Regions from separate parts of the Vibrio sp. NH-UV-68 genome, predicted to be linked through region 3. Evidence: riboswitches for the same ligand, from Rfam matches in the RefSeq annotation. Region 3 holds a riboswitch; each other region holds the start of a gene.
What was found. Region 3 has a riboswitch for thiamine pyrophosphate ahead of thiB (thiamine ABC transporter substrate binding subunit). Riboswitches for the same ligand answer to the same signal wherever they lie in the genome.

Region 1 (5,493 bases), on a different replicon from region 3:
CTGCGCCAACGGACAAACGCCATGGGGGACTTACCTAACCTGCGAAGAAAATTTTAATGGGTATTTTGGGACGAGTGGTCGCGCCGAGTTGTCTGACGATCATAAACGATACGGTATTAAAGCCGCTCAAAGTAAATATCAATGGCACGATAGCGATGAGCGTTTCGACGTCGCAAAACACCCCAACGAGCCCCATCGTTTTGGTTGGGTTGTAGAAATCGACCCGAATGATCCGACCTCAACACCAATGAAACGCACGGCATTAGGCCGTTTTAAACATGAAAACGCAGCGCTACTCATCAATGACGATGGTCATGTTGTGGTCTATCTGGGTGACGACGAGCGTGGAGAGCATTTGTATAAGTTTGTCTCGAAAGGCAAATACAAGCCGAGTGATGACGCTGCAAATCGGCGTTTGTTAGAAGAGGGAACCCTTTACGTTGCCAAATTTGAAATAGATGACAACGAGCTTAAGGGACAAGGCCAATGGTTGGAACTCACTTATGGCAAAAATGGCCTAACCAAAGAGAACGGCTTTAACAGCCAAGCTGAGGTGATGATCTTTGCTCGTCGTGCGGCGACTCAGGTGGGAGCAACCACCATGGATCGTCCAGAATGGGTCGCCGTTCATCCCGATAACCAGCATGTATTTTGTACTCTGACCAACAATAAACACCGTGGTGTCAAAGAGGGACAGCCGGTTGGTGGCCCAAACCCGCGTAAAGAGAACCACTACGGGCAAATAGTACGTTGGCTACCAAGCAATGGCGATCACAGCAAAGATAGTTTTGATTGGGATCTCTACCTAATTGCAGGAAACCCACAGGTTCACCAAGGCAGTTTGTACGCTGGTAGTGACAATATTAATCAAAACAATATGTTTAACAGTCCTGATGGCATTGGCTTTGATAAAGCGGGTCGCTTATGGATTCAAACCGATGGTAATTACTCGAATAAGGGCGACTTTGCCGGTCAAGGAAACAACCAAATGCTATGTGGTGATCCGATGACGGGAGAGGTTCGCCGTTTTCTAACCGGGCCGATAGCGTGTGAAATCACGGGTTTAACCTTCTCACCCGATTACAAAACGATGTTTGTTGGTGTGCAGCACCCAGGAGAAAAAGGTGCCCCTTCGCACTTCCCAGCAGGCGGTGACAGCAAACCTCGTTCGACGATTATGGCGATCACTCGTCAAGATGGTGGCGTAATTGGTGCTTAGTATCATGAGGTAATAGTTTGATGAGTGGGGCCTTGTGCCCCATTTTTTGCGTTTCACAACAAAACATTGCTTTGTTATGCGTTAACTCGCATAAATTTTGTGATCTTTTATCGATTAACTACGCTAGATGGTTGCGTCGTCTAAACGCTGTCACTATATTAATAAGGTATCCAAATAACTTCAAAGGTGTAGAGAACCAAGTAAACTCCCAGAGTGAATACGAACCTATTAAGCGCAATTGACACACACATCCTAACGAGCAATTCGTTAATCGTGCATCGAACAACGTATAAGAACACGTATTTTCAACGGCCTTTTGCTTTATCATTCTCAATGCTCTCACCTGCGAGTTATCGATACATTATTTGATAACCCAGAAGGAGATTGATTATGGTGTCACTAGGTATAATCGTGTTAGCTTTCTTCGTATTTATGTGTTGCTGGGTTGCACAGCATGGCCTCCCTGTCTTTGGCATGAAGTTGGATGAAGCAGATCTACTGCTTATCTCTGAGATGTCAGGTGAAGGCGTCCTTGAAGCATAAATAACAGTACTGTTAACGAAAAAGGAGCTGAGAAGGCTCCTTTTTTGATCGCGAAAGTATTATTGATTCAACTGTTGAGTAATCACCTGTTTGACGGTTTCAAAGCGTGCAGGCAGCTTGCGGTGGCGTTTAGTTAATAAATACAGCGTTTCGACAACCTCAATATTTGGCTGGTAAAGCGCGATAGAGTCTTTCTCGGCAAAGGTTTCAAATGCACTTCGCGGCAGTACCGTAAAGCCGTGACCTTTGGCGACCGGAAGTAAAATTTGGCTCAATTGGTTAATGTAGCCCTTGATCGGCAATAGGTTAATGTTGATGGTTTCAAGCGCCTGTTCACCACAACGAGAAAAAAACAGTGATAAGTAGTGCTCGGCGTCTGGGTGGCGAATCAAGCCTATCTGCTTTAGTGTCTCTTCCGTTAGAGAGTCTGTGGCGTACTGTTTAGGTAACATCAGGCACAGCGGCTCTTGACCAATGCGTTGCGAATCGACTCTCGGATCGGAGGGTTCACGTGTGACTATCCCCGAATCAATATCACCGTTAATGACATCGGCCAGTATCTTGTGATGTGGCGCGGCTTCTAAGTGGGTAATGAGCAGTGGACATTTACATTGTAAATCGAGCAGGTGTGGATAAAGCAACAGTGCCAGCGACCCAGAGCACGAAAGAGTAATACTGCCCGCGCAAGGGTCATCTTGATTGAGTGACATCAGCATTTGCTGCTGTTGTGACTCAAGTTCGGTTGCGTATTGATAGACGATTTTTCCCGCTTCGGTAATTTCAAAACTTTTGTTGTGACGCTCAATGAGAGGATGACCACATGTTTCCTCAAGCTTTTTAATGTGCTGACTGACTCCAGGCTGAGTCATAAACAGTTTATCGGCGGTTTTAGTAAAGTGCCCCGTATCGATTAAAGTCACAAAGGTTTTCAGCCAGGTCGGATTAAGCATACTGCATACCTATAACGAAAAATTATCTTAGATAGTTTAAGTGATAACTAAAATTTTAGGTAGTGGTGTTTATGCTACTGTGCGACAAGCAATTTTGCTCTACCCATCAATCCAAATTGCTGTTACTGTTTGCGTTCATAGTCGGGGAGCCTATTTGGGCTGAGATCGTAATCGAGACCCGTTGAACCTGATTCAGTTAGCACTGACGTAGGGAACTATTTTCATCGTGCCTTTCTTTGGGTTCGATGGCCTTACTTAATACCGGAGAGATCAAATTTCTCGGTCATCAAGCAAGGGTTCCTACGTCTTGTTGTAGGAGCTTATATGCCGCATTTACAAGACACGCCACCTATTGTATTAACCATTGCTGGTTCAGACAGTGGAGGCGGCGCTGGAATTCAAGCTGATATCAAAGCCATTTCAGCCACCGGCAGCTATGCTTGCTCGGTGATCACCGCCATTACCTCACAAAATACTCAGGGTGTGAGCGCTATTCATCCCGTGCCCACTGAGCATGTTGCGAGTCAACTTGATGCGGTATTTTCTGATTTACAGGTTACTGCGGTGAAAGTGGGTATGCTGGCCGATGCTGATATCATCCGCGTTGTTGCAAAAAAAATTCGTCAGTATCAGCCTCAATGGCTGGTGGTTGATCCTGTTATGGTTGCCACCAGTGGTGATCTGCTATTGCAGCGCAGCGCCATTGAGAGTTTAAAAAACGAGCTGATACCGCTCGCAGACTTAATTATGCCGAATCTACCTGAAGCGGCAGCATTGATCGGGGCTAACACGCCAACCAATGAAGACCAAATGGGGGCGCTAATAGAGCCACTTCGCGCCCTTCAGGCCCGAGCGGTGCTACTTAAGGGAGGACACTTAGATCAAACCTCCGATAGTAATGATTTACTTGTGACCAATCATCACAGTGAGTTGATCCGATCTCAACGGGTAGTGACCATCAATACCCATGGCACAGGTTGCACGCTCTCCGCTGCCATCGCGTCCTATCTGGCCCAGGGGCATCGATTGCATAAAGCCGTCTGTTTAGCAAAGCAATATCTGACTCAAGCGTTAACTCATGCTGATGAGCTTGACGTTGGCCGGGGACATGGTCCTGTGCATCACTTTTTTACGGGGCATTCTCATGTGCGTTAAGCCAAATACGTTGTCTTTACAAATGTATTCCGAGTTTGACCTTGCTATTAATAGTGGAATAATCGTTGTCCTATCTCAACATATACTCTTTTAGGTGCTAGTATCTAACCATAAAGTCTTAAGAGATCAATTGAATGCAGGGGCCACAAAAGCCACATAATGAAGCGCAAAGAGTAGAGGCGCTGAAACGACTCAATATTCTAGATACGAAACCAGAAGAACGTTTTGATCGATTGACGCGCTTGGCGAGACGTTTTTTTGATGTGCCTGTTGCTGTCGTGAGTTTGATTGATAGTGACAGGCAGTGGTTTAAATCTTGTGATGGGATAGATGTCAAAGAGACCTCACGAGAAGTTTCATTCTGTGGCCATGCCATTTTGGGTAATGAGCCGCTGATTGTTCCTAATACTCTCAAGGATACACGGTTTTGCGACAATCCATTGGTAACGGGGGAGTTCGGTGTGCAATTTTACGCTGGGGTCCCGCTGATGTATCAAAACGGCTATCAGCTTGGCACCTTGTGTATCTTCGATACCAAACCGCGTCAGCTTAGCCAAGAGCAAATTATTGATCTGATTGATTTAGCCAAAATAGCTGAAAACGAGCTTTCTGCCAGCTTAACGGCAACAACCGATACACTGACTCACATTTCTAATCGCAGAGGTTTCGATTTGCTCGCCCCCAAGGCGATGGAACACTGTTTGGTTGGTGGGTTAGCGGTCTCGTTGGCATTTTTCGACTTAGATAACTTTAAGCAAGTTAATGACACACTCGGTCATGCCGCAGGTGATCAGGCGTTGGTCGATTTTACTCGGCTGCTTACCTCATCATTTCGAGACTCGGATGTTATTGCGCGGATTGGTGGTGACGAATTTGTAGTTTTGATGTCTGGTGCAAGTGAAAAGGTTGCGAATGTGGCCATCCGCCGTTTTAATGAGGCGCTTGATGCCTTTAATCAAGACCAGAAGAACCCCTACAAACTCGAATTTAGCGTTGGTGTGGCATCGGCGAAAGAAAAGAGTGATATGAATCTTGAAGTGTTATTGGAGATGGCTGATCAACGGATGTTTAAGTCTAAACATTGACCGTTTTGCTAATGTAATCCCAGAAAGATTAGTCATTAACTTGTCGTCAAATTGACATTAGGTTGATGAATTTTGTCGACACCTTCAGCTAATATGCCTACATGGTGGGTGGGGTTAGTTGTGTGGTGTATAGTGAAAGCTGTTATTCAAAACAAACGCGCAGGTTTACTGTTGCTGGTTACGTTTTTATTGTTGGTCGCGCCAATGTCTGCGTTGGTCAGTCACATCGATTTATTGAGCGATGTGAGTCCGTTTTCAGGTATGGCTTTTACCCTTATAACGGATTCCGCAGGGGCCAATGGTTTTCTCATCACCCTGACGTTGCTAGTCGCCATCACTTGGTATTTGGTCGGTAGCCGTTCTCGATTGATCGCACTTTTGGTTCACCTCAGTATTTTGCTTGTGATTGGTTTTGTGGCTAAAACCGGTTTAAAGCCTATGACGGAAAGCCCGCGTCCTTACACCGCTCTTCTTGTCCATCAGTTATTCATTCCTCAAGCTGAACATTTCTATAAATTAAATGATGCTCAGCAAACGCACG
Region 2 (5,493 bases), 310 kb from region 3:
ATAGGTGGGAGACTTTGAAACCGGTACGCCAGTATCGGTGGAGTCAACCTTGAAATACCACCCTTGTAGTGTTGATGTTCTAACTTAGCCCCATTATCTGGGGTGAGGACAGTGCCTGGTGGGTAGTTTGACTGGGGCGGTCTCCTCCCAAAGAGTAACGGAGGAGCACGAAGGTGGGCTAAACACGGTTGGACATCGTGTGGTTAGTGCAATGGCATAAGCCCGCTTGACTGCGAGAATGACAATTCGAGCAGGTGCGAAAGCAGGTCATAGTGATCCGGTGGTTCTGAATGGAAGGGCCATCGCTCAACGGATAAAAGGTACTCCGGGGATAACAGGCTGATACCGCCCAAGAGTTCATATCGACGGCGGTGTTTGGCACCTCGATGTCGGCTCATCACATCCTGGGGCTGAAGTCGGTCCCAAGGGTATGGCTGTTCGCCATTTAAAGTGGTACGCGAGCTGGGTTTAGAACGTCGTGAGACAGTTCGGTCCCTATCTGCCGTGGGCGTTGGAAGATTGAAGGGGGCTGCTCCTAGTACGAGAGGACCGGAGTGGACGAACCTCTGGTGTTCGGGTTGTCACGCCAGTGGCATTGCCCGGTAGCTAAGTTCGGAATCGATAAGCGCTGAAAGCATCTAAGCGCGAAGCGAGCCCTGAGATGAGTCTTCCCTGGCACTTTAAGTGTCCTAAAGGGTTGTTCAAGACTAGAACGTTGATAGGCAGGGTGTGTAAGTGCTGCGAGGCATTGAGCTAACCTGTACTAATTGCCCGTGAGGCTTAACCATACAACACCCAAAGGGTTTTGATTGGACTCAAAGCAAGAATATTGAATGTGTGACGAACTTTTACAGCTTTCCGAATTTTAAGAATTTGCTTGGCGACCATAGCGATTTGGACCCACCTGATTTCCATGCCGAACTCAGAAGTGAAACGAATTAGCGCCGATGGTAGTGTGGGGTCTCCCCATGTGAGAGTAGGACATCGCCAGGCTTTAATTTAGTTTTTAGATTTAAGCCTTTTAATTAAGATTATATCTAGAAGCAAAACTTAGACTTAAGTGTCTAACCATTGCGGAGCGGTAGTTCAGTTGGTTAGAATACCGGCCTGTCACGCCGGGGGTCGCGGGTTCGAGTCCCGTCCGCTCCGCCAGATTTCAAGACCTCGCTTTTGCGAGGTTTTTTTGAATCTATAGAATTTAAAATTTAGGGGTGTAGCTCCAATTGGCAGAGCAGCGGATTCCAAATCCGCGTGTTGGGAGTTCGAATCTCTCCACCCCTGCCATCATTAAGAAGCCTCAGTCGTAAGACTGGGGCTTTTTTACATCTGCCGTTTGGATTAGTTTACTGTAATACTCAATTGGCAGAGCAGCGGATCCCGCCAATACCGAAAATCATCGCGTGTTGGGAGTTCGAATCTCTCCACCCCTGCCATCATTAAGAAGCCTCAGTCGTAAGACTGGGGCTTTTTTACATCTGCCGTTTGGATTAGTTTACTGTAATACTCAATTGGCAGAGCAGCGGATCCCGCCAATACCAAAAATCATCGCGTGTTAGGAGTTCGAATCTCTCCACCCCTGCCATATTTCCCTTTTGGTGTAGAAAGCCTCAGCTTCGGTTGAGGTTTTTGTTATCTAGCGCCAACAAAGATAGGTACTTTCGGATTTCCGCCCCAAACTGTCATCAGAATCACGTCATACTGCTTTCCAAAACTTGTACCGGTTCATATCCAGTAGGGGTGATGATTTTTATGTTCAAGGTTGATTTACGTGACAGCTGTAACTTTTTTAAAGTAATCCTGTTGATGGGACGATATTGCTGAATTTTTTGTCGAAAATTCACTCATTATCGGTAGAATCATGTCATCACTTTTAGGAGAGACTAATGGGTCAATTTTCAATATTGAGCTTTATTGCTCTGGGTGGGGCTTTTGGCGCATGTTCTCGTTACCTAATTTCCGAGTTGTGCGTTCAGTTATTCGGCCGGGGCTTTCCATATGGAACGCTCGCCGTTAACGTTATTGGCTCTTTTGTTATGGGTCTACTGGTCGCTGCATTTGAAAATGAGATCCTTGCTCCTGAGCCATGGCGGCAAATTATCGGCTTAGGTTTTCTCGGCGCACTAACGACATTTTCCACTTTTTCTATGGATAATGTTCTGCTTATGCAGCAAGGTGCCTTTGTTAAAATGGGGCTAAACATACTATTAAATGTCTTTTTGAGTATTTCTGCTGCTTGGATTGGCTTTCAACTTTTGATCAAAAGCTAACCAGTTATCACATCTGACTATTTTTAGAACTTACGGCTTGGTTTAACCAAGCCGTTTTTATATACTGATTTCACTTGTCGGAGTGCCTAAAGGCTGAGACCGTTAATTCGGGATCCGTTGAACCTGATCAGATTAGTATCTGCGAAGGGAACGAGAGAAGATATCTCCATCAGCATCATGCTGATCGTCTATCCAAAATTGATTTAGGGTTCTTCCCTATTTTCGATTCCTCTTGTCGCATCTTTCCGCCAAGCATTTTTATCCAAAATTATTCATAATAAGGAAAAATGCTATGTCGAGTCGCAAGCAAGCGAGACTGGAAGCAAAACAATTCATTGATACTCTATCGGTACAGCCGTACCCAAATTCAAAAAAAATCTACGTCGAAGGAAGTCGTGCTGATATTCGTGTACCGATGCGCGAAATCACTCTCGCTGACAGTTTAGTCGGTGGCACAAAAGATAACCCAAGCTTCGAGCCAAACGAGCCTGTACGTGTTTATGATACCTCGGGTTCATACACAGACCCTGATTACTCTATCGACCTCTACAGTGGCTTACCTAAGCTTAGAGAGGGTTGGATTGAAGAGCGAGCAGATACTGAGATCCTTGATGATGTTAGCTCTGTATACACAAAAGAAAGGTTGGAAGACGAGACGCTTGATGACCTGCGCTATGGCAATCTACCCCATATACGACGTGCTAAGGCTGGCCAGTGTGTCACTCAACTCCATTACGCACGTAAAGGTGTTATCACGCCAGAGATGGAATATATCGCGCTACGTGAAAATATGGGCCGAGCTAAATATCGCGACGAGGTATTAAACCAACAGCATCCAGGGCACAGCTTTGGTGCTAACCTACCTAAAGACATTACTGCTGAATTTGTTCGACAAGAAGTCGCACAAGGTCGGGCAATTATTCCTTCCAATATTAACCACCCTGAGTCCGAACCAATGATTATTGGCCGGAACTTCTTAGTCAAAGTGAACGCCAATATTGGTAACTCGTCGGTATCGTCGTCAATTGAAGAAGAAGTGGAGAAATTGGTTTGGGCAACGCGTTGGGGTGGCGATACCGTAATGGATTTGTCGACCGGGCGTCATATTCACGAAACTCGAGAATGGATACTGCGGAACAGTCCAGTGCCAATTGGGACGGTTCCTATGTATCAAGCACTAGAAAAGGTTAACGGTGTCGCTGAGGACCTTAATTGGCAAGTGATGCGAGATACGTTGATTGAGCAAGCTGAGCAAGGGGTAGATTACTTTACTATTCACGCAGGGTTATTGTTACGTTATGTGCCAATGACGGCGAAACGTGTCACTGGCATCGTTTCTCGCGGTGGTTCAATCATCGCTAAATGGTGTTTGGCCCATCATCAGGAAAGTTTCCTATATACTAACTTCCGTGAAATTTGCGAAATCTGTGCTAAGTACGATGTAGCACTTTCTCTCGGTGATGGACTGCGTCCGGGTTCAGTTGCCGATGCTAACGATGAAGCGCAGTTTGCAGAGTTACGTACTTTAGGTGAATTGACTAAGATCGCTTGGGAATACGATGTACAGGTCATCATTGAAGGCCCTGGCCATGTACCTATGCATATGATCAAAGAGAATATGGAGGTGCAACTTGAGCATTGTCATGAAGCGCCTTTCTATACCCTTGGTCCTTTGACCACTGATATCGCTCCTGGTTATGACCACATTACTTCCGGGATCGGCGCTGCAATGATCGGTTGGTACGGTTGTGCGATGCTTTGTTATGTCACACCTAAAGAGCACTTGGGGCTACCGAACAAAGAAGATGTAAAGACCGGTTTGATTACTTATAAGCTTGCAGCACATGCCGCTGACTTAGCCAAGGGCCATCCTGGTTCACAAGTGCGTGATAATGCACTGTCTAAAGCTCGCTTTGAATTTAGGTGGGAAGACCAGTTTAACCTTGCCCTTGACCCTGAAACTGCGCGAGCTTTCCATGATGAGACCTTGCCACAGGAGTCAGGTAAGGTCGCTCATTTCTGCTCAATGTGTGGTCCCAAGTTTTGCTCGATGAAAATATCACAAGAGGTGCGAGAGTACGCCAAAGATACTGAGCAAGTTGCTGCAGACCATGCTGTATCTATCAAGATGTTGGATGACCCGCTTGAAGGTATGCGTCAGAAATCACAAGAATTTCTCGCTACGGGTTCAGAACTATATCACCCAGCTGTGACGGCTCAAGTGGAGGAGTGATGACTAAAATCCTTATTCCTGCTGATTGTATCGAGCTTACAGGTATTGTTCAGCAATGCTTATTACGAGCGAATCAACAAGGATTTATAGTCGATGGTATTGAGTTGGGCGTAAGTCCAACTCATACCATTTTAGTCGCTAAGCACAATGGCACTATTGGTTTGGTGGCAGATCTGTATACAGATTTGGCTCCTTGTGAAAGCCAAGACTATTTATCCTCTTACGTCCTTAGCTATAACAGTACTATTCCGTTGTCGCATTGCTCCGAGCAAGCGATAAACACAGTGTGTTTAGCTGTTCGAGACGGTAACCGTTACCTAGATATCTGGCATCATCCATTAACTAATGAAACTCGAGCTCTATCTTTTGATTCAGTTAATGAAGCGAACAATACTCATCACTTGGCTTGGGTTACGACCCTGTTTGCTCTCGATTTTCCGCTTGAAGACTGTTTGACCTTGGCGCGTGCAATGAGCAATGTTTCACGTGAAACATGGGCTCATGACTACAGACAATTCCCCACGCCAGTTATTGAAGATTCACGCCTAGGCATCAAAGTGGGCTGGGGAGTAAATCAACATAAGATTCAATTTAAAACTGTAACGGATCGCAACTTGGGGCTCTATCCTGTCGTTGATAGTGTTGATTGGGTAGAACGCTTGTTACATCTAGGTGTAAAAACCATTCAACTTAGGATTAAGAACCCAGATCAAGAGGACTTGGAGCAGCAGATAAAGCGAACGATTGAACTCGGAAGGAAGTTTGAAGCACAGGTCTTTATAAATGACTACTGGCAGATTGCAATAAAGTACGGAGCGTACGGTGTTCACTTGGGTCAAGAAGACTTAGAACAATCTAATCTAAAACTACTCTACGATGCTGGTATTAGACTTGGACTTTCGACACACGGCTATTACGAGCTGCTTCGAATTGTTCAGATTGCGCCGAGTTATATCGCATTGGGCCATATCTTTGCTACCACAACCAAGCAAA
Region 3 (5,493 bases):
ATCTTAGCAGCAAGACGGATTGAAGAGAGTAGGGATGATAGATCACCGCTAGCGTGGGGGAAGTCCGCTTGTTTTTCAACAATGAACTCGCCAAGGGTGCGCATTCCAGACATGGATTTTTCCTTTAAAAAAAGTCGCTCAATGATAGGGGGATTGGGTGGACAGATCTCTGCGGATCGTGAATGACTACCCAAGCCTAAGTGTAAAAGTAAGATCTTTTTATTGGTAATGAACTAACTGTTTGAGATCTCAATTTATTTGTCGACTAAAGAACAACTTACATTTTGTTTGCCTAGTAGTGACTTGTGGCTGAAGAGTAACCAAGTGATTTGACTATCATGATAATCGATAGTCAAAGTAGTTCGCTTTTTAGCGCTTTGCCGCCATAATGAGCGGATTATTTTTCGCCTAAAACAGGGTCGGTTATGCATATTCATATCTTGGGGATTTGCGGCACATTTATGGGTGGCGCAGCGGTGTTAGCTCGTCAACTGGGGCATAAAGTGACGGGTAGTGATGCCAACGTTTATCCGCCGATGAGCACACTACTAGAGTCACAAGGTATTGAAATAATAGAAGGCTTTGATCCTTCACAGCTTGATCCTGCGCCTGACCTAGTGGTGATCGGTAATGCCATGAGCCGCGGTAATCCGTGCGTAGAGCATGTGCTTAATACCAATTTGCGCTATACCTCAGGCCCACAGTGGCTGCAGGAGTTTTTACTCCATGATCGTTGGGTGCTTGCCGTATCAGGGACACATGGTAAAACCACCACATCAAGTATGCTGGCGTGGATCCTCGAGGCGTGTGGTTATCAACCTGGATTTCTTGTTGGTGGCGTGTTGGGTAACTTCGGAGTCTCGGCACGTTTGGGCGAGAGTATGTTTTTTGTGGTCGAAGCCGATGAATATGACAGCGCTTTTTTCGATAAGCGTTCTAAGTTTGTTCATTATCACCCTCGTACCTTGGTGATGAATAATCTTGAGTTCGATCATGCCGATATTTTTGATGATCTTGAAGCCATTAAGCGTCAGTTCCATCATTTAGTTCGCACTGTACCAAGTAATGGTCGTATTCTCGCTCCCAAGCAAGATCAGGCGCTTAGCGATGTTTTAGCTCGTGGTTGCTGGAGCGAAACCGAATTCAGTGGTTTAGGCGGTGATTGGCAGGCTGAAAAGCTTGAGCGTGATGGATCTAAATTTGATGTTTTGTTCCAGGGCAAAAAAGTGGGTCAAGTCGGTTGGGATTTAGTCGGCGATCACAATGTCGATAATGCTTTGATGGCGATTGCAGCGGCGCGCCATGTTGGCGTTACCCCCGACCTCGCCTGTCAATCGCTGGCAAGCTTTATTAATACCAAGCGCCGACTAGAGTTAAAAGGGCAGGTTAACGGTGTGACCGTTTATGATGATTTTGCTCATCACCCCACTGCGATTGAACTGACTTTAGGTGGTTTACGTAACAAGGTCGGCAAGGATAAAATTATCGCGGTACTTGAACCGCGCAGTGCAACCATGAAACGTGGTGTGCACAAAGATACGTTAGCCGCGTCATTGGCCAAAGCTGATCGCGTGTTTCTCTATCAACCGAATAATATCGATTGGTCTGTTGCCGATGTTGCTGAGCAGTGTTATCAACCCGCCCAAGTTGCGCATGACATTGATCAACTGGTGGCCGACATTGTTGCCAGTGCGCAACCGGGTGATAAAGTGTTGGTGATGAGTAATGGCGGCTTCGAAGGTATTCACAGCAAATTATTGGCGAAACTCGCCAACTGAACCGAGTAACTATGAGTAACAACAAACCTAAAGCCATCACCTTAGCTTTTACTGGCGCATCCGGCGCTCCTTACGGTCTGCGTTTGCTAGAGTGTTTGCTCGCCGCCGATTATCAAGTTTATCTGCTGATTTCTTCAGCCGCGCGCGTGGTGTTGGCGACTGAGCAAGAGCTAAAGTTGCCAGCTAACCCACAAGCTGCGCAGCAAGCGCTAGTAAAACAGCTTAATTGCGCGCCAGACAAACTGGTGGTGTGTGGTAAAGATGATTGGTTCTCTCCGGTTGCCTCGGGCTCGGCGGCACCAAAGCAGATGGTGGTTTGTCCTTGTTCGGCAGGCAGTGTCGCTGCGATTGCTCACGGTATGTCGGACAACCTTATTGAGCGTGCCGCCGATGTGGTGATCAAAGAGCGTGGCCAGCTGCTGTTGGTCGTACGTGAGACACCATTTTCAACCCTCCACCTCGAGAATATGCATAAGCTGTCGCAGCTTGGCGTCACTATTATGCCAGCTGCGCCAGGTTTTTATCATCAGCCAACGTCGATTGACGATTTAGTTGACTTTATGGTGGCGCGCATTCTCGATCACTTGGGTATTGAGCAAGGGCTCGTTCCACGTTGGGGCTATGATCCCCGTCATATTTAAAGCTGCACCTCCAACTATTAGGGGATGGCTATTGAGTCTGATAACTATTACAATCTGAGCGTAACTCATCGGGGAGCTACCGAGTCAATCTTTATTGGCTGGTGGCTGAGATCAGGCTTTGCTTGGGACCCGTGTACCTGAACCAGATAATGCTGGCGTAGGAATTGAGTATGGACACCAAGTTACTGTCCCTCAAGCCTGTGCCGCTCACACAAGGAGAGCGCGAGCAGTGAACTACACTCTAACCCCTATTTCTATCAGCAGCCTTGCCGTTGCATTGATCACCTCTTTTTCCGCCCAAGCGGCGAATGACACCTTAACGGTGTACACCTATGACTCGTTTGCCGCAGAGTGGGGCCCAGGTCCGACGATTGAAAAAGCGTTTGAAGCGCAATGTGGTTGTGACGTTAACTTTGTCGCGCTCGATGATGGCGTCTCGATTCTTAATCGTTTACGTTTGGAAGGCAGTAACAGTAAAGCCGATATCGTGTTGGGCCTAGATAACAACCTGATGGCAGAAGCGAAACAAACCGGGCTACTAACGACACATACCGTCGATACCAGTACGGTGACGCTGCCTAATGGGTGGGATGACCAAACGTTCGTACCTTACGACTTTGGCTATTTTGCTTTTGTATACAACAAAGAGAAACTGGCTAACCCACCAACCAGCCTTAAACAGTTGATTGAGTCTCGTGACGATTTGAAAGTGATCTACCAAGATCCGCGCACCTCAACGCCTGGACAAGGGCTTATGTTGTGGATTAAATCGGTTTACGGTGAGGCCGCGCCGCAAGCTTGGCAAGAGTTAGCCAACAAGACGGTGACTGTCACCAAAGGTTGGTCAGAAGCCTACTCAATGTTCCTTGCTGGTGAGTCGGATTTGGTTTTGTCTTACACCACATCGCCCGCTTATCATTTGATTGCAGAGAATGACGCAAAGTTTGCAGCGGCTAACTTTGCCGAAGGTCACTACACTCAGGTAGAGGTCGCGGCCAAGGTGAAAAGTACTCAAAATGACAAACTGGCCGATCAGTTTATGGCGTTTATTCTCAGTGATGCCTTCCAATCGGCGATGCCAACTGGCAACTGGATGTACCCTGTTACCGACGTTAAATTGCCACAAGGATTTGATACTCTGACTGTGCCTAGCAAATCACTTGCTTTCTCGGCGGATGAGGTGGCGCAAAACCGCAAAGCTTGGATTCGCGAATGGCAAAACGCACTGACTTTCTAAAGGTGTCTTTTGTATACCATTCCTAAAGTCGGTTTATGGGTCGCGATGATTATCGCGGCCTTTGTTGTATCCGCATTCGCTGCTCTACTAATACAAGCGCCAACGCTTGATGTGATGAGTGTCTGGAACGATCCCTATTACCGCCACGTCACCAAGTTTAGTTTCTACCAATCTTTTGTTTCGACACTACTTAGCGTAGGGCTCGCGATTCCCGTTGCTCACGCACTGTCGAGGCGAGCGTTTTTCGGCAAGTCACTGCTGCTTAAACTGTTTGCGACTACGTTAGTGCTGCCAGTGTTGGTCGGTGTTTTTGGTCTGCTGGCTATTTATGGTAACAGTGGCTTGCTCGCTTCATGGCTGAATAGCCTCGACATAGCGCTGCCATTTTCTATCTACGGCCTCAACGGTATTTTGCTCGCGCATGTTTTTTTTAACTTGCCGTATGCGACGCGACTGTTACTGCAAGCCTTAGATACGATTCCCCTTGAACAACATAAGTTGTGCGCGCACCTTGGCATGAGCGCGTGGCAAAAATTCCGTTGGGTAGAGTGGCCGAGACTGCGTCAGCAGCTTCCGCATGTTTGTGGCTTGGTGTTTATGTTGTGTTTCACCAGTTTTGCCACCGTAATGGCATTAGGCGGCGGCCCCAAATCGACCACGATAGAGCTGGCCATTTATCAAGCGATTAAGTTTGATTTTGATCTCCAAACAGGGGCGTTATTGGCGCTGTGGCAAATGCTGTTGTGCGCGATCATGGCGTTAACGATTCAGCGCTTAGCCAAACCGATGGCGACAGCGGTGGGCTCGCAAGCAAAGAACATCCGGTTAGTGAGAGACAGTGGCTACATGAAATGCTGGGACTGGAGCTGGATCGGTTTGGCGATGTTATTGGTGTTACCCCCGCTATTGATGGTGGTACTCAGTGGTTTCAATAGCAAAGCGCTGACCGTGTTTGTGGACAGTCGTTTTTGGTCGGCATTACTGGCTTCATTGAAAGTGGCGACGTTGGCTAGTGTGATTGCGGTCGTCAGTGGTTATGCGATTTTGTTAACCAGTCGCCGTTTAAGACTCAATCGACGGCATAAAAGTGCTGATCATATTGAGTTAATGGCAACGATCATATTGGTTACGCCAGGGTTGGTGGTCTCTACTGGGCTCTTTTTGCTGCTGCGCACGGTAACCGATGTGTTCAGTCTAGCGTTTGTTGTGGTCGTTGCGGTCAATGCGTTAATGGGCTTGCCATATGTGATAAAAACCCTTGCTCAACCTATGTTACATATAGAGCAACATTATCAGTACTTATGCGCGAGTTTAGGCCTTAAAGGTTGGCAGCGTTTTAAAGTGGTTGAGTGGCGAGCATTGAAAAAGCCGTTTGCCCATGCCTTTGCTATCAGCTTTATGTTGGCGATTGGCGACCTGAGTGCGATTGCACTGTTTGGCAGCCAAGAGTTCCGAACTCTGCCACTGTATCTGTTTCAACTGCTTGGCAGTTATCAGATGGAAGCTGCCGCAGTGGTATCGCTAACCCTGTTACTGCTCAGCGTCGGTTGTTTTTCGCTACTCGAAGTGTTGTTTAACGCCAACGATAAGGTCAAGTATGTTAAGTCTCAATAAGGTCGATTATTATTATCATGATGAGCTATTCCATTTTGATGTCACCATCGCCCAAGGTTCGATTGTTGCTCTGATGGGGCCTAGTGGTGCCGGTAAATCCACCTTACTGGCGCTAGTGGCAGGCTTTATTGAGCCGAGTAAAGGGCAAATTATGGTCGATGGGGTCAATCTTGTTGGCCGAGCGCCGCACCAAAGGCCATTTGCGATGTTGTTTCAAGAGCAT

Region 1: linked by a shared signal. The riboswitch ahead of thiD (bifunctional hydroxymethylpyrimidine kinase/phosphomethylpyrimidine kinase) and the one ahead of thiB (thiamine ABC transporter substrate binding subunit) in region 3 are both predicted to bind thiamine pyrophosphate.
Region 2: linked by a shared signal. The riboswitch ahead of thiC (phosphomethylpyrimidine synthase ThiC) and the one ahead of thiB (thiamine ABC transporter substrate binding subunit) in region 3 are both predicted to bind thiamine pyrophosphate.

Annotation. Positions count from the first base shown of each region.
Region 1 is NZ_CP134976.1:219,484-224,976, reverse strand. Features, by position in the region: gene ViNHUV68_RS15480 (alkaline phosphatase PhoX) at 1-1,219, shown strand, start outside; gene ViNHUV68_RS15475 (hypothetical protein) at 1,610-1,762, shown strand; gene ViNHUV68_RS15470 (LysR family transcriptional regulator) at 1,822-2,712, opposite strand; TPP riboswitch at 2,845-2,943, shown strand; gene thiD (bifunctional hydroxymethylpyrimidine kinase/phosphomethylpyrimidine kinase) at 3,037-3,867, shown strand; gene ViNHUV68_RS15460 (sensor domain-containing diguanylate cyclase) at 4,002-4,952, shown strand; gene ViNHUV68_RS15455 (phosphatase PAP2 family protein) at 5,085-5,493, shown strand, end outside.
Region 2 is NZ_CP134975.1:3,102,332-3,107,824, reverse strand. Features, by position in the region: rRNA gene ViNHUV68_RS14290 (23S ribosomal RNA) at 1-788, shown strand, start outside; rRNA gene rrf (5S ribosomal RNA) at 877-993, shown strand; tRNA gene ViNHUV68_RS14280 (tRNA-Asp) at 1,076-1,152, shown strand; tRNA gene ViNHUV68_RS14275 (tRNA-Trp) at 1,208-1,284, shown strand; gene crcB (fluoride efflux transporter CrcB) at 1,884-2,267, shown strand; TPP riboswitch at 2,336-2,434, shown strand; gene thiC (phosphomethylpyrimidine synthase ThiC) at 2,560-4,500, shown strand; gene ViNHUV68_RS14260 (thiamine phosphate synthase) at 4,500-5,493, shown strand, end outside.
Region 3 is NZ_CP134975.1:2,792,245-2,797,737, reverse strand. Features, by position in the region: gene fbp (class 1 fructose-bisphosphatase) at 1-113, opposite strand, end outside; gene mpl (UDP-N-acetylmuramate:L-alanyl-gamma-D-glutamyl-meso-diaminopimelate ligase) at 426-1,778, shown strand; gene ViNHUV68_RS12730 (flavin prenyltransferase UbiX) at 1,790-2,419, shown strand; TPP riboswitch at 2,479-2,600, shown strand; gene thiB (thiamine ABC transporter substrate binding subunit) at 2,649-3,656, shown strand; gene thiP (thiamine/thiamine pyrophosphate ABC transporter permease ThiP) at 3,666-5,270, shown strand; gene thiQ (thiamine ABC transporter ATP-binding protein) at 5,254-5,493, shown strand, end outside.